3 regions of the Streptomyces sp. NBC_00158 genome follow, and region 1 is predicted to be linked to each of the others. Evidence: predicted binding sites of a transcription regulator. Region 1 holds the regulator's gene; each other region holds the start of a gene.

Region 1 (6,231 bases):
ACCCCGCCCTCGGGCCCGACCACCAGCACCACCGACCCCTTCTCCGGCAGCGGCGCCGTCGCCAGCGCCTCCGACGGAGTGTCCCGGTCCTCGTGCAGCACCACCGCCAGGTCGGCCTGCGCCAGCAGCGCGGCCACCTGCTTCGTGGACATCACCCCGGCCACCTCCGGGAACCGCACCCGGCGCGACTGCTTGCCCGACTCCCGGGCCGTGGAACGCCACTTGGCCAGGGACTTCGCCCCCCGGTCACCGCGCCACTGCGTGATGCACCGCGAGGCCTGCCACGGCACGATCGCGTCGACGCCGGTCTCCGTCATCGTCTCGACCGCCACCTCGCCCCGGTCGCCCTTCGGCAGCGCCTGCACCACCGTGATCCGGACGTCGGGCTCCGGCTCCTCCAGCACGCTCTCCAGGTCCATGACGACCAGGCGGTCCTTGCCCTCGGCCGCCTTGACGACGCCCTCCACCCAGCGGCCGCGCCCGTCCGTGAGGACCACGTCCTCGCCCGGACCCAGCCGCTTCACGGACACCGCGTGCCGCCCCTCGGGGCCCTCCAGCACGAACTCCGGCCCCGCCGGAACCTCTTCGACCACGAACACGGGGGCCGTCATGACGTTCTCCTCGTCTGCAATGCGTTGAACACGTTCTGCGCCTCGGCCAGTTCGGCCGCCAGCACCTCCACCAGCTCCCCGGCGGGCAGCGCCCGCGCCAGCCGGTGCCCCTGGCCCGCCCACAGGGACATGCCCTGCGGGTCCCCGGCCGCCGCGGCCGCCTTGCGCAGCCCCGAGGTCATGTGGTGGAGCTGGGGGTAGGCGGCCGGGGCGTAGGGGCCGTGCTCCCGCATGAAGCGGTTGACCAGGCCCCGCGCGGGCCGGCCCGAAAAGGCCCGGGTCAGTTCGGTGTGCGGGAACATCGGGTCGGTCAGGGCCTTCTTGTGCAGCGGGTGCGCCCCCGACTCCGGACACGCCAGGAAGGCCGTGCCGAGCTGCGCCGAGTCCGCTCCCGCCGCCAGCAGCGCCGCGATCTGCGCCCCGCGCATCAGCCCGCCCGCCGCGGTGATGGGCAGGGCCACGGCCTCCCGGACCTGCGCGACCAGCGCGAGCAGGCCGACGCCCGCCGTGCCGTCGGCCTCCGGGTCGTCGCGGTGGGTGCCCTGGTGGCCGCCCGCCTCCACGCCCTGGACGCAGACGGCGTCGGCGCCCGCCGCCTGCGCGGAGCGGGCCTCGTCGACCGAGGTGACGGTGACGACGGTACGGGTGCCCGCGCCGCGCAGGCGGGCGAGCACCTCGGGCGCCGGCGTGCCGAAGGTGAAGGAGACCACCGGGACGGGGTCCTCCAGCAGGATGGCCAGCTTGGCCTCGTAGCCGTCGTCGGAGTTGCCGACGGTGTCCTCGGGGGCGAGCGAGACCTCGTACCAGCCCGCCTCGCCGGCCAGCTGCCCGCGGTAGGTCTCGACCGCGGCCGGGTCGACGTAGCCGGTCTGCGGCATGAGGAGGTTCACGCCGAAGGGCCGCCGGGTGAGGCCGCGCGTCTGCTTGATCTCCTGGTACATGCCGTCGGCGGTCTTGTAACCGCCGGCCAGGTAGCCGAGCCCGCCGGCCTCGCCGACGGCGGCGACGAGCGGCGGGCAGGAGGCGCCGCCCGCCATGGGAGCCTGCACGATCGGGTACTGGGGGAGACCGTTCGGTGCGGAGGACATGGACTGCATCGTGCCACGTCCCGGGCACGGCGCCGAACCGTCGCGTTCGCCTGGCATAGTCCGCTTCCCCGGCGTGTCCGGGAATCGCCGCGCACGGTGTCCCGGAATGCGCGGAGCCCGGTCCGGGGCGTCCCCGGACCGGGCTCGTACGAGTTCCCCAGGCCTGGCTCAGGCCTGGCCCGAGGCTGCCTCAGCGCCCGTTGAACGCGTCCTTCAGGCGGCTGAACAGGCCCTGCTGGCCGGGGGCGAACTGGCCCATCGGCCGCTCCTCGCCGCGCAGCTTCGCGAGCTGGCGCAGCAGCTCCTCCTGCTGGGCGTCCAGCTTGCCGGGGGTGGTGACCTCGACGTGGACGATCAGGTCGCCGCGCCCGCCGCCGCGCAGGTGCGTGACGCCCCGCCCGTGCAGCGGGATGGCCTGCCCGGACTGGGTGCCGGGGCGGATGTCGATCTCCTCCATGCCGTCCAGCGTCTCCAGCGGGCACTTGGTGCCCAGGGCCGCGGCCGTCATGGGGATGGTGACCGTGCAGTGCAGGTCGTCCCCGCGCCGCTGGAAGGTCGGGTGCGGCAGCTCGTGGATCTCCACGTAGAGGTCGCCGGCGGGGCCGCCGCCGGGGCCGACCTCGCCCTCGCCCGCGAGCTGGATCCGGGTGCCGTTCTCGACACCGGCGGGGATCTTGACCGTCAGGCTGCGGCGGGAGCGGACCCGGCCGTCGCCCGCGCACTCGGGGCACGGGGTCGGGACCACGGTGCCGAAGCCCTGGCACTGCGGGCAGGGGCGCGAGGTCATGACCTGGCCCAGGAAGGACCGGGTGACCTGGGAGACCTCACCGCGGCCGCGGCACATGTCACAGGTCTGCGCCGAGGTGCCGGGGGCGGCGCCCTCGCCGGAGCAGGTGCCGCAGACGACGGCCGTGTCGACCTGGATGTCCTTGGTCGTGCCGAAGGCGGCTTCGTCCAGTTCCAGGTCCAGGCGGATCATGGCGTCCTGGCCGCGGCGGGTCCGCGAGCGCGGGCCGCGCTGCGAGGCCTGGCCGAAGAAGGCGTCCATGATGTCGGAGAAGTTGCCGAAGCCGCCCGCTCCGAAGCCGCCCGCGCCGCCACCGCCGCCCGAGGAGGACAGCGGGTCGCCGCCGAGGTCGTAGACCTGCTTCTTCTGCGGGTCCGAGAGGACCTCGTAGGCCGCGTTGATCTCCTTGAAGCGCTCCTGCGTCTTCGGGTCCGGGTTCACGTCCGGGTGGAGCTCACGGGCGAGCCGGCGGAAGGCCTTCTTGATCTCGTCCTGCGATGCGTCGCGGCGCACGCCGAGTACGGCGTAGTAGTCCGTGGCCACTTACGACTCCGCCAGGATCTGTCCGACGTAACGTGCCACTGCGCGTACCGCTCCCATCGTTCCGGGGTAGTCCATGCGGGTCGGTCCGACCACGCCGAGTTTGGCGACTGCTTCGCCGCCCGAACCGTAGCCGACGGACACGACCGACGTGGAGTTGAGTCCCTCGTAGGCGTTCTCGTGACCGATGCGTACGGCCATTCCCGACTCTCCGGCCTCGCCGAGCAGCTTGAGGAGCACGACGTGCTCCTCAAGTGCTTCGAGCACGGGCCGGATCGTCAGGGGGAAGTCGTGTCCGAAGCGGGTGAGGTTGGCGGTGCCGCCGATCATCAGCCGCTCCTCCGCCTCCTCGGCCAGCGTTTCGAGAAGGGTCGCGAGGACGGCCTTGACGGTCGCCCGGTCGTCGATCTCGAACGACTCCGGAAGGTCCTGCACCAGGTTCGGCACGTCGGTGAAGCGACGGCCGACGACCCGGCTGTTGAGCCGTGCCCGCAGGTCGGCGAGGGAGTTCTCGCCGAAGGGGGTCTGGGTGTCGACGAGACGCTGCTCGACCCGGCCCGTGTCGGTGATCAGTACGAGCATCAGCCGGGCCGGGGCCAGCGACAGCAGCTCGACGTGCCGGACGGTGGAGCGGGTCAGCGACGGGTACTGGACGACGGCGACCTGCCGGGTGAGCTGCGCGAGCAGCCGTACCGTGCGGCCGACGACGTCGTCGAGGTCGACGGCTCCGTCGAGGAAGTTCTGGATGGCCCGTCGCTCGGGGGTCGACAGCGGCTTGACGCCCGCCAGCTTGTCGACGAAGAGGCGGTAGCCCTTGTCCGTGGGGATCCGGCCGGCGCTGGTGTGGGGCTGGGCGATGTAGCCCTCCTCCTCCAGCACGGCCATGTCGTTGCGCACGGTGGCGGGCGAGACGCCCAGCTTGTGCCGCTCGGTGAGGGCCTTGGAGCCGACCGGCTCCTCCGTCCCGACGTAGTCCTGGACGATGGCGCGCAGCACCTCGAGTCTGCGTTCGCTGAGCATCGCGCACACCTCCGGATGCGGTCGGTCGTCTGCCTGGCCGTCGGGGCCGGTCCTGGCCTGTTGGCACTCTGCGCGTGTGAGTGCCAGAGATCCCCCGGTCAGTGTACGGCCGGGTAGTACGCCGCAGGCAAGGGCGGCCCGCCAGGGTAGCGTCACCGCATGGACGTGCGTTGGGAAGAGTCGGGTTGGGAAAGGGTCACCGGACGGGTCGGCCGGCGACGGCTGCCGGTGTGGGACTGCACCGTGGGACTGGTGGTGGGGGACGAGTCGGTGCTGCTGATCGACCCCGGGTCGTCCGTGCGCGAGGGCGCGCAGGTGCGGGCCGAGGCGGAGCGGCTGACGGGCCGCCGCGTGACCCATATCGCATTCACGCACGGACATTTCGACCATGTGTTGGGCGGTGCGGCGTTCGCGGGGGCCGAGTTCTTCGGTGCGGTCGGCCTGGAGCGGATGCTGTCGGCGCCGACGGGCCGCGAGGACGTACGGATGAGCGCGGTCCGGATGGGTCTGGCGGAGGCGGAGGCCACGGAGGCCGCGGACCTGCTCCAGGCGCCCCGGCACCTGGTGTCCGGCGAGTGGACCCTGGAGCTGGGCGGGGTCCAGGTGCTGCTGGCGAACGTGGGTCCCGCGCACTCCGAGCACGACCTGGCGGTCTTCGTGCCGGGCGAGCGGGAGGCGGTGTTCTGCGGGGACCTGGTCGAGGAGTCGGGCGAACCGCAGGCCGGTTCGGACGCGGTGCCGGGCCAGTGGCCGGCCGCCCTGGACCGGCTGCTGTCGCTGGGCGGTGACGACGCGGTGTACGTGCCGGGTCACGGAGCGCTGGTGGACGCGGACTTCGTGCGTGCGCAACGCGACACACTGGCGGCGAGGTTCGGCGTGTCGGGGGCCTGAGGGCGCGGGCTCTCCTAGTGTCGGCCGGATGCGCGAGTACTCCCCCGACCTGACCCCGCAGTGGAAGCGTTCGAAGCCGGTGCCGGAGGTGCCGGCGGACCCGGACCTGGTGGTCGAGGTGGCGGGTACGGACTTCTGCGGCGCGGTGGTGGCCTGCGAGGCGGGCACGGTGACGCTGGAGGACCGCTTCGGCAAGCGCCGGGTGTTCCCGCTGGAGCCGAGCGGCTTCCTGCTGGACGGCGCGGTGGTGACCCTGACCCGCCCCCCGCGGGGGCCCGCCGCGCCCGCCCGTACGGCTTCGGGCTCGATCGCCGTCCCGGGGGCGCGGGCGCGGGTGGCGCGGGCCGGGCGGATCTACGTGGAGGGGCGGCACGACGCCGAGCTCGTGGAGCGGGTCTGGGGCGACGACCTGCGCATCGAGGGCGTGGTGGTGGAGTACCTGGAGGGCGTCGACGACCTGGCGGCGGTGGTCGCGGACTTCTCCCCCGGCCCGGACGCCCGTCTGGGGGTCCTGGTCGACCACCTCGTACCGGGCTCGAAGGAGTCCCGGATCGCGGCGTCGGTGACGGGGCCGGACGTGCTGGTGGTGGGCCACCCGTACGTGGACGTCTGGCAGGCGGTGAAGCCGTCGGCGCTGGGCATCGGGGCCTGGCCGGAGGTACCGCGCGGCCAGGACTGGAAGACGGGCGTCTGCCGGGCCCTGGGCTGGCCGCAGAACACGGGAGCCGCCTGGCAGCACATCCTGTCCCGCGTGACTTCTTACAGGGACCTGGAGCCGACGCTGCTGGGGCGGGTGGAGGAGCTGATCGACTTCGTCACGGCCGGCGGTAGCGCTTGAACTTGGGGAGCGTGCGGAACTCGCTGGTGTCCAGCTTGATCCCCAGGACATCCAGGGGAACCGGCAGCCCGAAGGCAGTGCTGAGTTCCATGTCGTAGTCCGCTTCCTCGCCCCGACCCGTCGGGTTGGTCAGCAGAACACACACGGCCTCGAAGGGGTCGATGATCAGGTATGCCGGAACCCGGCCGGCTGCATACATCGACCGCTTGAGCTCGTAGTCGTTGTGGACGCTGTTCTTCGACACGACCTCGACCAGCAGCGTGGTCGCCGGAGCGGGAACGAGCCTTCCGGGCCCGTCGAACGCTCCGTGCTCGACCACCACGAGGTCAGGCTGCGGCTCTGACGTCTCGCCGGGAATGGCGATGTCCTGGGTCTGAACCGGATACCACCTGTCAAGGGGGATCTGCTTCATGACGTGCAGGACGATCAGATTGTGGACCCAGTCGGGCCCGGCCA
Region 2 (6,231 bases), 1.7 Mb from region 1:
CCCGCAGGGGTGCTGATGACCGTCGAGGTCACGTCACATGACCATGACACCGAGGCCCGCGACAGGCAGGAGAAGCGTGACGGTTACGCGCAGGCGGGCATCCCCGTGTTCCTGCTGATCGACCGCGACAGCGACACCGTCACGGTCTACAGCGCGCCGGAAAACGGACGCTACCGCCTGCGGGAGTCCTGCCCCTACGGCCGAACCCTCGCCCTCCCCGAGCCGGTCGGGTTCGCCCTCGTCACCGAGGCGCTCAAGGACTACGCGCACTGAGCCCCCTCCCCGCAAACGCCCGAGGGCGGCACCCCCTCCGTCGGGAAGGGGTGCCGCCCTCGTTCGAGAACAGCCGATCAGCGCGGGGCCGATCAGAAGTCCATGTCACCGCCCGGCATGCCGCCCGGAGCGGCGGCGGCCTTCTCCGGCTTGTCGGCGATGACGGCCTCGGTGGTCAGGAACAGCGCGGCGATGGACGCGGCGTTCTGCAGCGCGGAACGCGTGACCTTCGCCGGGTCGATGATGCCCTCGGCGATCATGTCGACGTACTCGCCGGTGGCGGCGTTCAGACCGTGGCCGACGGCCAGGTTGCGCACCTTCTCCACGACGACGCCGCCCTCGAGACCACCGTTGACGGCGATCTGCTTCAGCGGGGCCTCCAGCGCGAGCTTCACGGCGTTGGCGCCGGTCGCCTCGTCACCCGTGAGCTCCAGCTTCTCGAAGACCGAGGAGGCCTGCAGCAGGGCCACGCCACCGCCGGCGACGATGCCCTCCTCGACGGCCGCCTTCGCGTTGCGGACGGCGTCCTCGATGCGGTGCTTGCGCTCCTTGAGCTCGACCTCGGTCGCGGCACCGGCCTTGATGACGGCCACGCCGCCGGCCAGCTTCGCGAGGCGCTCCTGGAGCTTCTCGCGGTCGTAGTCCGAGTCGGAGTTCTCGATCTCGGCGCGGATCTGGTTGACGCGGCCGCCGACCTGGTCGCTGTCACCGGCACCGTCGACGATGGTGGTCTCGTCCTTGGTGATGACGACCTTGCGGGCGCGGCCGAGCAGGTCGAGACCGGCGTTCTCCAGCTTGAGGCCGACCTCCTCGGAGATGACCGTGCCGCCCGTGAGGATGGCGATGTCGCCGAGCATGGCCTTGCGGCGGTCGCCGAAGCCCGGGGCCTTGACGGCGACGGACTTGAAGGTGCCGCGGATCTTGTTGACGACCAGGGTCGACAGGGCCTCGCCCTCGACGTCCTCGGCGATGATCAGCAGCGGCTTGCCGGACTGCATGACCTTCTCCAGGAGCGGCAGCAGGTCCTTGACCGAGCCGATCTTGGAGTTGACGATCAGGATGTACGGGTCGTCGAGGGACGCCTCCATACGCTCCATGTCGGTGGCGAAGTACGCCGAGATGTAGCCCTTGTCGAAGCGCATGCCCTCGGTGAGCTCAAGCTCCAGACCGAAGGTCTGGGACTCCTCGACGGTGATGACGCCTTCCTTGCCGACCTTGTCCATGGCCTCGGCGATGAGCTCGCCGATCTGGGTGTCGGCGGCGGAGATGGAGGCCGTGGAAGCGATCTGCTCCTTGGTCTCGACATCCTTGGCCTGGGCCAGCAGGGCGGCGGAGACGGCCTCGACGGCCTTCTCGATGCCGCGCTTGAGGGCCATCGGGTTGGCGCCGGCGGCGACGTTGCGCAGGCCCTCGCGTACGAGCGCCTGGGCGAGGACGGTCGCGGTGGTCGTACCGTCACCGGCGACGTCGTCCGTCTTCTTGGCGACTTCCTTGACCAGCTCGGCGCCGATCTTCTCGTACGGGTCCTCGAGCTCGATCTCCTTGGCGATGGAGACGCCGTCGTTGGTGATCGTGGGGGCGCCCCACTTCTTCTCAAGGACGACGTTGCGACCCTTGGGGCCAAGGGTGACCTTGACGGCGTCGGCGAGCTGGTTCATGCCACGCTCGAGACCGCGCCGGGCCTCCTCGTTGAACGCAATGATCTTGGCCATGTGAAGTGGTCCTCCCGGACAGGGGTGGATTGCTCCGGACCGCGCCCGCGCCCGCGACGGACGGCCTGCGGATCCGGCGGTTCCGTCCCGCCGGGTCCTGCGGGCCTCACCGGCCCGGTCCTCGTTTTAGTAGCACTCTCACCGGGAGAGTGCTAACGCCAATGATTAGCACTCGACCCCCACGAGTGCAAGCGGCTTCAGGCAACACGCGGGCGGCGCGGCGGCGACACGGCGGTGACGCGGGGCGACACGCAGGAGGGGCCCACATCCCTGTCCAGGATGTGGGCCCCTCAAGCTCGTGCGTGCGTCGGTGGCCGATCGCGTTCGCTCCGACTCAGCCGGCCGCGAGCTTGACCATGTCCGCCTGCGGACCCTTCTGGCCCTGCGAGATCTCGAACTCGACCCGCTGACCCTCTTCAAGGGTGCGGTATCCGTCCATCTGGATGGCGCTGTAGTGGACGAACACATCCGCACCACCGTCGACCGCGATGAAGCCGTAGCCCTTCTCCGCGTTGAACCACTTGACGGTGCCCTGAGCCATGCCTAACTCCCCTATTACTGGCCCTTGCGCGGGACCGCACTTCGCGGTCCCGGGTCAGAACTTGCGCCGGAACGCCTCGACCGCGGCTGAATGTATCCGCACCGGTGCTGTCTGCAACAGGTCAATCCGACGAGAAATCTGGACACACGGAAAGCTGGAAATAGGGTGAAATCCAGGGGTATTCCAGGGCAACTCGGGCCAGACAAGAGGCACCAAAGGCCCAAAAGGCGCGCTCATGTTGACTCAATGTCAACCATCCGTCGGCCCGCTCATATGCGGCGGGCAAGAACAGCGGAGGGGACTGCCCCAACTCTACCGCGCCCAATCAAGCAGAATTGCCCCCTCCACTTTTAGCGGAGGGGGCAATTCTGATCTGAACGCGTCAGCCGCGAAGCCGGCCGGGGATCAGCGGATCAGCGGATCAGCAGCCGCCGGCCACGGCGGGGATGATCGAGACGCCGGCGCCGTCCGGCGTCGCCGCCTCCAGGCCGCCCTCGAAGCGCACGTCGTCGTCGTTGACGTAGACGTTCACGAAGCGGCGCAGCTTGCCCTGGTCGTCCAGGACGCGCGCGGCGATGCCCGGGTGGCTCTTCTCCAGGGACTCGATGACCTCGGCCAGGGTCGCGCCCTCGGCCGTGACCTCGGCGGCGCCGCCGGTGTAGGTGCGCAGGATGGTGGGGATGCGGACGTTGACGCTCATGGCGCTACCGCCTTTCCGGATGTGTCAGGTCAGGGGGGAAGGGTCAGGCCAGGCCGGCGGCGCGGAACGCGTCCAGGCTCGGGCGGATGGTGGCGGTCTGGCCGCTGTCGGCGGCCACCGCCTCCAGGGTCTTGAGGCCGTCACCGGTGTTCAGGACCACCGTGGTCAGCGCCGGGTCGAGCTGCCCGTTCTCGATGAGCTTCTTCGTCACGCCGACGGTCACGCCGCCCGCGGTCTCGGCGAAGATGCCCTCGGTGCGCGCCAGGATCTTGATGGCCTCGACGACCTGCTCGTCGTTGACGTCCTCGACGTAGCCGCCGGTGCGCCGCGCGATGTCCAGGACGTACGGGCCGTCCGCCGGGTTGCCGATGGCCAGGGACTTGGCGATCGTGTTCGGCTTCTGCGGGCGGACCACGTCGTGGCCGGCCTTGAATGCGGTGGACACCGGGGAGCAGCCCTCGGCCTGGGCGCCGAAGATCTTGTACGGCTTGTCCTCGACCAGACCGAGCTTGATCAGCTCCTGGAGGCCCTTGTCGATCTTCGTCAGCTGGGAGCCGGACGCGATCGGGATGACGATCTGGTCGGGCAGCTGCCAGCCGAGCTGCTCGCAGATCTCGTACGCCAGGGTCTTGGAGCCCTCGCCGTAGTAGGGGCGCAGGTTGACGTTGACGAAGCCCCAGCCCTCGCCCAGCGGGTCGCCGATGAGCTCGGAGCAGAAGCGGTTCACGTCGTCGTAGTTGCCCTCGATGCCGACGAGGTCGCCGCCGTAGACACCGGCCATGACGACCTTGCCCTGCTCCAGGTCGTGCGGGATGAACACGCAGGAGCGGAACCCGGCCCGGGCGGCCGCGGCGCCGACGGCGCCGGCCAGGTTGCCGGTGGAGGAGCAGGAGAGGGTGGTGAAGCCGAAGGCGCGGGCGGCCTCGACGGCGATGGCCACGACGCGGTCCTTGAAGGAGTGCGTCGGGTTGCCGGAGTCGTCCTTGACGTAGAGCTTGCCGGTGACGCCCAGCTCCTTGGCCAGGTTCTCGGCGTCCACGAGCTTGGTGAAGCCGGGGTTCAGGCTCGGCTTGGAGGCCACGTCCACCGGGACGGGCAGCAGCGGCGCGTAGCGCCAGATGTTGTTCGGACCGGCCTCGATCGCGGCGCGCAGGGCCTCCGGGTCGCCGAGCGGGAGCTCGTAGGCGACTTCCAGGGGGCCGAAGCACTCGACGCAGGCGAAGATGGGGCCGAGCTCGAAGCGGGTACCGCACTCGCGACAGGAAAGTCCGGTGGCGGGTCCGAGGTCGACAGAGGTGGCGACAGTCTGTGCAGCCATGATGGCGAGGCCCTTTCTCCTCATCTTCCCCATGGCGCACTTCGCCATGAGACGGAATTGGCACCTTCCCTAGCCGGGGCCTCGCGCTTGCGAGAACCGACTGGAGGGTTGCCGGGGCTTCAACGGGCCGTGTCCCTCTGCCCCTCTGGATGAGCGGTATGGCACCGGCACACGCGCTCTGTGGCGCGCCGGTGCGTTTGTTCCGCGGGACCCCCGGCATGCGGTGGTCTCTCGCGTTGTTCAAGACTGTAACCGAAGGGACGGGTGGTTGAGACAGCCGTCCGAACCGCGAGATGGATCACAATTCGGCGCAAATCCGCCGAGCGTGAGCCGAGCGTGAAGTGTCTGGGTAGTGCCGCAGAGAAGCGCAGGGAGTGCTGAGAGTGCTGGATGAGGTGGAGCGCTGGCTGGCAGACCGCTCCTGGTCCGCCGCCGACCGACCGCTCGACCAGCTGCTCGACCGGAAACGGGCGGCCGGGACGACGGTGAGCGTGGTGCTGCCCGCGCTCGACGAGGAGGCCACCGTCGGGGAGATCGTCGAGATCATCCGGCGCGACCTGATCGAGGCCCCGCCCGTCCCCCTGGTGGACGAGCTGGTCGTCGTCGACTCCGGCTCCTCCGACCGTACGGCGGAGGTCGCCGCGAAGGCCGGCGCCCGCGTGGTGCACCGGGACTCGATCCTGCCCCGCATCCCGACCCTGCCCGGCAAGGGCGAGGTGCTGTGGCGCTCCCTGCTGGCCACCACCGGGGACGTCGTCTGCTTCGTCGACGCCGACCTGCGGGACTTCGACTCCGCCTTCGTCTCCGGGATCGTCGGACCGCTGCTCACCGACCCGCAGGTGCAGTTCGTCAAGGCCATGTACGACCGGCCCCTCGGCGACGCGCCGGGCCAGGGCGGCCGCGTCACGGAGCTGGTGGCCCGCCCGCTCCTCAACCTCCACTGGCCCCAGCTGGCCGGCTTCGTCCAGCCACTGGGCGGCGAGTACGCCGTACGCCGCTCCCTGCTGGAACGCCTCCCCTTCCCCGTCGGGTACGGGGTCGAGCTGGGCCTGCTGGTGGACGCGCTGCACACGGTCGGACTGGACGCGCTGGCCCAGGTGGACGTGGGGGTCCGGCTGCACCGCCACCAGGACGGGCAGGCCCTGGGCCGGATGGCCGCCGCGATCTACCGCACCGCCCAGCTGCGGCTCTCGCGCGGGCACCTGGTGCGGCCGGAGCTGACCCAGTTCGAGCGGGGGCCGGACGGGTTCGTGCCGCGCACGTACGCCGTGGACACGGAGGAGCGGCCGCCGATGGCGGAGGTCAAGGAGTACGCGGGGCGGCGCGTGGCGTGACGCGGCCCTGCTCTGCCCCACCCTTGACCAGTACGTGACGAACCGGACATTTCCCGGACGTTTGAGCGAGCGGGCCCCGGGCTAGGTTCGCGACATGGCTTCTCAGGTACTCGTCGCCGCCAACCGCGGCCCGCTCTCGTACGCCCTCGACGCCGACGGCACCCTCAGCGCCCGGCGCGGCGGCGGCGGCCTCGTCTCCGGACTCTCCGCCGCGCTCGCGGCGCAGCCGGAGGCCCTGTGGATCTGCGCGGCCCTCTCCGAAGCCGACCGGGAGGCCGTCCGCCGCGGAGTCTCCGAGCCGGGCGTCCGGATGCTGGACATCGACCCCGAGGTGTACGACGACGCGTACAACG
Region 3 (6,231 bases), 2.1 Mb from region 1:
ACGAAGGACATCAGGTCCCACCCCGCGTCCGTCACGACGTCCTCCTTCGCCGTGTCGATCAGCTTGAGCAGCTTCACCGGGTCCGTGAAGGTCCCGGCCGAGTTCAGCTTCTGCGTCGCACCCGCGAGGAAGGCCTGCTGCCGCTTCGTCCGGTCCAGGTCGCCCATCTCCAGTCCGTGCCGCTGCCGTACGAAGGCCAGGGACTGCTGACCGTTCAGGGTCTGCCGGCCCGCCGGGAAGTCGGCGCCCGAGTACGGGTCCTTCACCGGCTTCTTCAGGCACACCGGTACGCCGCCCAGCGTGTCCGCGAGGTGGTAGAAGCCGGCCAGGTTCAGCTCGGCGAAGTGGTCGACCGGGACGCCCAGGAAGCCCCGCACCGTCTCGATCTGCGCCCTGCGCCCCGCCTCGCGCCCCTCCCGCTCCAGCCGGCGGCGGTCCTGCACGCCCTCCTTGGAGAGCTGCTCCTCCTTGGCGGCCTTCGCCAGCCCGTAAGCCTTCTTGATCTTGTCCTTGTGGCCCGGCCCCTGTCCGGCCAGCTGTACGAAGTCGTCGCGCGGTATCGAGAACGCCTTCGCCTCGCCGCCGTCGCCCGGCACGTGCAGCAGGATCATGGTGTTCGCGTTGTAGCCGCCGATGTCCGAGCTCCCCGCGTGCAGCTTGTCGAGGATCTCCTCGGGCAGCGGGTCGCCGTTCTGGTCGCGCCGGCTGTCCAGGCCCATGAGAAGGATGTTCACGTCGCCGTGCGCCGACTTCTCGGCGCCGTCCAGGGCCTTGGAGCTGGCGATGCCGGAGGCGAGGTCGTGGTAGACGTACCAGGCGCCGCCGCCCGCCATCACCGTCAGCGCGCAGCCGGTGATCAGCAGCGTGCGCCCGAGCCTCCGGCGCCGTGAGGGCCTGCGGTGGCCGGTCTTGCTCCGTGTCCGTGCAGCGCTCATACCGCTCGATCCTGACGCAGCCGCGCTGAAGGAATCCTGAACCCGGATCCCGAGCCCGGATCCCGAGCCCGAAGGCCCCGTCAGCCGCCGTCCCGCCCCGCCGGGAGCCGCAGCTCCAGCAGGGCGCCCCCGCCAGGCGCGGCCAGGGCGCGTACGTCGCCCCCGTGCGAGCGCGCGATCTCCCGGGCGATGGCCAGGCCCAGCCCGGTCCCGCCGCTGGCCCGGCCCCGGTCCGCGTCGAGGCGTACGAACCGCTCGAAGACCCGGTCGCGGTCCGCCCCCGGGATCCCCGGGCCGTCGTCGGCCACTTCCAGCACCGCCCGCCCGTCCCGCGCGGCCGCCCGCACCACGACCCCGGTGTCCGCGTACCGCAGGGCGTTGTCCACCAGGTTGGCCAGGGCCCGCTCCAGCCGCGCCGGGTCCCCGTACGCCGGAACCGGCGCGGGCGCCTCCAGCCGCAGCGGCACCCGGGGCGCGGGCCGCCGCGCCGCGTCCTCGGCGGCCAGCAGCGCGAGGTCCACCGGCTCGGGGCGGGGCGCGGGTCCGCCGTCGAGGCGGGCCAGGAGCAGCAGGTCGGCGGCGATGCGCTGGAGCCGCTCGGTGTCGGCCAGCGCGGCGGCGACCGACGCCCGGTCGGGCCGTTCCATGGCGAGGGCCACCTCCAGCCGGGACCGGACGGCGGCGAGCGGGTTGCGCAGCTCGTGCGAGGCGTCGGCGGTGAACTGGCGCTGCCGGGCGTCGGAGCGCTCCAGCCGGTCGAGGGTGTCGTTGACGGTCCGGGCCAGCTGGGCGATCTCGTCGCCGCCGCCGGGGTCGGGGACGCGCCGGTCCAGCTCGCTCGCGGTGACCGCGGCGAGCCCGGTGCGGATCGCGGTGACGGGGCGCAGCGCGCGGCCGGTGGCCCACCAGGCCAGGGCCGCAGCGAAGGCGGTGAGCGGGGGAGCGCCGGCGAGGAAGCCGGTGGCGACGGCGCGGGTGGCGTCGTCGACGTCGCCGAGCACGGTGACCGCGTACACGGTGTGCGGATCGCGCGCGTCCGGCGGGCCGGGGGCCTCGACCGCGACGACCAGGCGCCGCTGCGCGCCGGGGTGCGCGGGCGGGAGTACGGCCGAGCGGGAGTCCTGGCCGGGGCCGGGCCGCAGCCCGTCGAGGCGCGGGGGGTCCTTGGGGGCTCCGGCGGCGGTGCTGGCGACGTCGCGTCCGCGGGCGTCGCGTACGAGGACCAGGTCGACGCCGCCGTCGGGTGCGGGCAGCCGGCCGCCGGGCGGGAGGGTCCGGGTGTCGAGCTGGGCGGCGACCTTGCGTGCGGCGAGTTCGGTGCGGCCGGTGGTGTTGTCTAGGAGGTTGGTGCGCATGAGGCTGTAGAGCCACAGCCCGCCGGCGCTGAGGACCGCGGCCATCGCGAAGGCGGCGGCGAGGGCGGTCCGGGCGCGCAGGTTGCCGACGAGGCGGCCGCGGCCGCGCGGGCTCCCGCCGTCAGTGCTCCCGTCGTCCGGGCTCCGGCCGTCGGGGCTCCCGTCGTCCGGGCTCCGGCCGTCGGGGCTCCCGCCGTCCGTCCCCGGCGCCCTACCCACCGTCGGGCGCCATGCGGTAGCCGGTGCCGTGGACGGTGAGGATGGAGCGGCGGCCGAAGGGGGCGTCGATCTTCTTGCGCAGGGAGGAGACGTAGACCTCGACGATGTTCGGGTCGATGCCGTGCGGGGCGTCCCAGACCTCGTCGAGGACGTCCTGTTTGGCGACGGCCCGGCCGGGTCGGCGCATCAGGCAGGCGAGGACGCCCATCTCCCGGGCGGTGAGCTCGATGTCCCGGGCGCCGCGGCGGCACCGGCGGTCCAGCGGGTCGAGGAAGAGGTCCCCGGCGCGGAGCACGGCGGGTTCGGGGGCGGCGGCGCGGCGGGCGAGGGCGCGCAGCCGGGCGGCGAGCACCAGGAAGGAGAAGGGCTTGGTGAGGTAGTCGTCGGCGCCGGCGTCGAGGCCCTCGGCCTCGTCGTGTTCGCCGTCCCGGGCGGTGAGCACCAGGACGGGGGTCCGGTCGCCGTGGGCCCGCATCCGCGCGCATATCTCGGCGCCGCCGGGGCCGGGGAGCATCAGGTCGAGGAGGACGACGTCGTACGGGCCGCCGGTGAGGGCCAGATCGAGGCCGCGGTGGCCGTCGTGGGCGACCTCGACGCGGTGGCCCTCGGCGGACAGGCCCTGGCGGAGGGATTCGGCCAGGTTCTCTTCGTCTTCGACCACGAGGATGCGCACGCCCCAAGCCTCACATACCGGGCAGCGGCTCCCCGGGCCCCCGGGCGCGGCGGTCCGGTTCCCGACGGGTCGGGGTTCAGCTGAACGGGGGGTTCAGCGGCCGGAATACGTGGAACCAGCGGACCGTGTTGGCACTCCGCTTGACCGAGTGCTAATCGCCGGAATAGTGTCGCACCTGGCACTCGCCCCCGGTGAGTGCCAACACAGCGACAGGCTGGTCCGGCACCCGCGACGACGGATCGACCTGGTCGCCACCTCAGACAGTTAACCCCGGATCTCCGAAGGGGGAGGTCGGATCGTGACGACCACCAGCTCCAAGGTTGCCATCAAGCCGCTTGAGGACCGCATCGTGGTCCAGCCGCTCGATGCCGAGCAGACCACGGCCTCTGGCCTGGTCATCCCGGACACCGCGAAGGAGAAGCCCCAGGAGGGCGTCGTCCTCGCGGTCGGCCCGGGCCGCTTCGAGGACGGCCAGCGTCTCCCGCTGGACGTCAGCGTCGGCGACATCGTGCTGTACAGCAAGTACGGCGGCACCGAAGTGAAGTACAGCGGCGAGGAGTACCTCGTCCTCTCGGCGCGCGACGTGCTCGCGATCGTCGAGAAGTAATTCGCTTCTCCAGTTTTGCCTGAGCTACGCCCCTGGTCACCCCTGCTGATGCCGGGCGGCGAGGGGCGTAGTTCGTTCCAGCTAGAGGCGGTCGCGGTGAGCGGCCGGGGATCGCAACGAGAGGGCTGAACCGCTCCCATGCCGAAGATTCTTAAGTTTGACGAGGATGCCCGTCGCGCCCTCGAGCGCGGCGTCAACAAGCTTGCCGACACGGTCAAGGTGACGATCGGCCCCAAGGGCCGCAACGTCGTCATCGACAAGAAGTTCGGCGCCCCCACCATCACCAACGACGGTGTCACCATCGCCCGCGAGGTCGAGCTGGACGACCCGTACGAGAACCTCGGCGCGCAGCTGGTGAAGGAGGTGGCGACCAAGACCAACGACATCGCGGGTGACGGCACCACCACCGCCACCGTGCTGGCCCAGGCGCTCGTCCGCGAGGGTCTGCGCAACGTCGCCGCCGGCGCCTCCCCGGCCGCCCTGAAGAAGGGCATCGACGCCGCGGTCAAGGCCGTGTCCGAGGAGCTCCTCGCGACCGCCCGCCCGATCGAGGACAAGTCCGACATCGCCGCCGTGGCCGCGCTCTCCGCGCAGGACTCGCAGGTCGGCGAGCTCATCGCCGAGGCGATGGACAAGGTCGGCAAGGACGGTGTCATCACCGTCGAGGAGTCCAACGCCTTCGGCCTGGAGCTCGAGTTCACCGAGGGCATGGCCTTCGACAAGGGCTACCTGTCCCCGTACATGGTCACCGACCAGGAGCGTATGGAGGCCGTCCTCGACGACCCGTACATCCTGATCAACCAGGGCAAGATCTCCTCGATCCAGGACCTCCTGCCGCTGCTGGAGAAGGTCATCCAGGCGGGTGGCTCCAAGCCGCTGCTGATCATCGCCGAGGACGTCGAGGGCGAGGCGCTCTCCACCCTCGTCGTCAACAAGATCCGCGGCACCTTCAACGCGGTGGCCGTCAAGGCCCCCGGCTTCGGTGACCGCCGCAAGGCGATGCTCCAGGACATGGCCACCCTCACCGGTGCCACCGTCATCGCCGAAGAGGTCGGCCTCAAGCTCGACCAGGCCGGTCTGGACGTCCTCGGTTCCGCGCGCCGCGTGACCATCTCCAAGGACGACACGACCATCGTCGACGGTGGCGGCAGCCACGAGGAAGTCGCCGGTCGCGTCAACCAGATCAAGGCCGAGATCGAGTCCACGGACTCCGACTGGGACCGCGAGAAGCTGCAGGAGCGCCTGGCGAAGCTCGCCGGCGGCGTCTGCGTCATCAAGGTCGGCGCCGCCACCGAGGTGGAGCTCAAGGAGAAGAAGCACCGCCTTGAGGACGCCATCTCCGCCACCCGCGCCGCGGTCGAGGAGGGCATCGTCTCCGGCGGTGGCTCCGCGCTCGTCCACGCCGTGAAGGTCCTGGAGGGCAACCTCGGCCTGACCGGCGACGAGGGCACGGGCGTCTCCGTGGTCCGCCGCGCCGCCGTCGAGCCGCTGCGCTGGATCGCCGAGAACGCAGGCCTCGAGGGCTACGTCATCACCTCGAAGGTCGCCGAGCTCGACAAGGGCCAGGGCTTCAACGCCGCCACCGGCGAGTACGGCGACCTGGTCAAGGCCGGCGTCATCGACCCGGTCAAGGTCACCCGCTCCGCCCTGGAGAACGCCGCCTCCATCGCCTCCCTGCTGCTCACGACCGAGACCCTGGTCGTCGAGAAGCCGGCCGAGGAAGAGGCCGACGCCGGTCACGGCCACGGTCACGGCCACAGCCACTGACGCGTCCGCGCGCTTCGACGAGAAGGCCCCCGGCCCGCCGTTCACACGGCGGGGCGGGGGCCTTCCCGTTCTCCGGGGCCGCTCGACGAAGCGTCGCTCGACGAGGGGCCGCCCGACGAGGGGTCGCGGACGTCAGCTCATCATGCCCAGCTGCCGCATCAGCGCCATGGCGTCGTAGTGCCACCAGCCTTCCTTGATCATGCCGTCCTGACATCGGAAGACCGTGGTGCCCGTCATCGTGCAGGTCTTGCCGGTGGGGGCGACGCCCATGAACTCGCCCTTGTGCGTGCCGGTCCAGGTCCACAGCGTGGTGACGTAGTCGTCCTGCGCCATCTGGGCGTCACGGGTGAACGAGAAGTCGAAGGCGGCGCGCCACATCTCGACGTCCTCGCTGATCGCGGCGTAGCCGTGCTTGTCCTCGGGGTTGGAGATGTCGTGGTCGTGGTAGTCCGGGGCGAAGATCTCCTCGATGACGGACATGTCGCCCTTCATCGCGATGTCGTCGTACATCCGGTTCACCATCAGGGTGTTGAGGTGCTCGTCGCGGACGGTGTCGAGGTTGGTGAACGTCGGCATGCCGTCGCACAAGGCCATCATCTCGTGGAACATTCGGTCCGTCTCGGGGAGGTTGGAGTTCTTCATGGCCTCCTCGTACGAAGGGAACTCGACGAAGTT

What was found. Region 1 encodes HrcA, which represses chaperone genes, less so after heat shock. Its sites were predicted from a motif close to TTNGCACTCNGNNNNNCNGAGTGCNAA; they were not measured.
Region 2: the regulator HrcA is predicted to act here: its motif matches at 2,115-2,141, upstream of groL (chaperonin GroEL).
Region 3: the regulator HrcA is predicted to act here: its motif matches at 3,311-3,337, upstream of groES (co-chaperone GroES).

Annotation. Positions count from the first base shown of each region.
Region 1 is NZ_CP108161.1:4,935,094-4,941,324, reverse strand. Features, by position in the region: gene OG553_RS22705 (16S rRNA (uracil(1498)-N(3))-methyltransferase) at 1-611, opposite strand, end outside; gene OG553_RS22700 (nitronate monooxygenase) at 608-1,699, opposite strand; gene dnaJ (molecular chaperone DnaJ) at 1,890-3,029, opposite strand; gene hrcA (heat-inducible transcriptional repressor HrcA) at 3,030-4,046, opposite strand; gene OG553_RS22685 (MBL fold metallo-hydrolase) at 4,206-4,937, shown strand; gene OG553_RS22680 (DUF3097 domain-containing protein) at 4,966-5,775, shown strand; gene OG553_RS22675 (Uma2 family endonuclease) at 5,753-6,231, opposite strand, start outside.
Region 2 is NZ_CP108161.1:3,272,724-3,278,954, forward strand. Features, by position in the region: gene OG553_RS14925 (Uma2 family endonuclease) at 1-273, shown strand, start outside; gene groL (chaperonin GroEL) at 366-1,985, opposite strand; gene OG553_RS14935 (cold-shock protein) at 2,320-2,526, opposite strand; gene OG553_RS14940 (MoaD/ThiS family protein) at 2,948-3,226, opposite strand; gene thrC (threonine synthase) at 3,270-4,544, opposite strand; SAM riboswitch class I at 4,562-4,700, opposite strand; gene OG553_RS14950 (glucosyl-3-phosphoglycerate synthase) at 4,928-5,878, shown strand; gene OG553_RS14955 (trehalose-6-phosphate synthase) at 5,973-6,231, shown strand, end outside.
Region 3 is NZ_CP108161.1:2,873,764-2,879,994, reverse strand. Features, by position in the region: gene OG553_RS12990 (LCP family protein) at 1-935, opposite strand, end outside; gene OG553_RS12985 (sensor histidine kinase) at 1,016-2,509, opposite strand; gene OG553_RS12980 (response regulator transcription factor) at 2,502-3,182, opposite strand; gene groES (co-chaperone GroES) at 3,481-3,789, shown strand; gene groL (chaperonin GroEL) at 3,928-5,556, shown strand; gene OG553_RS12965 (ester cyclase) at 5,689-6,231, opposite strand, start outside.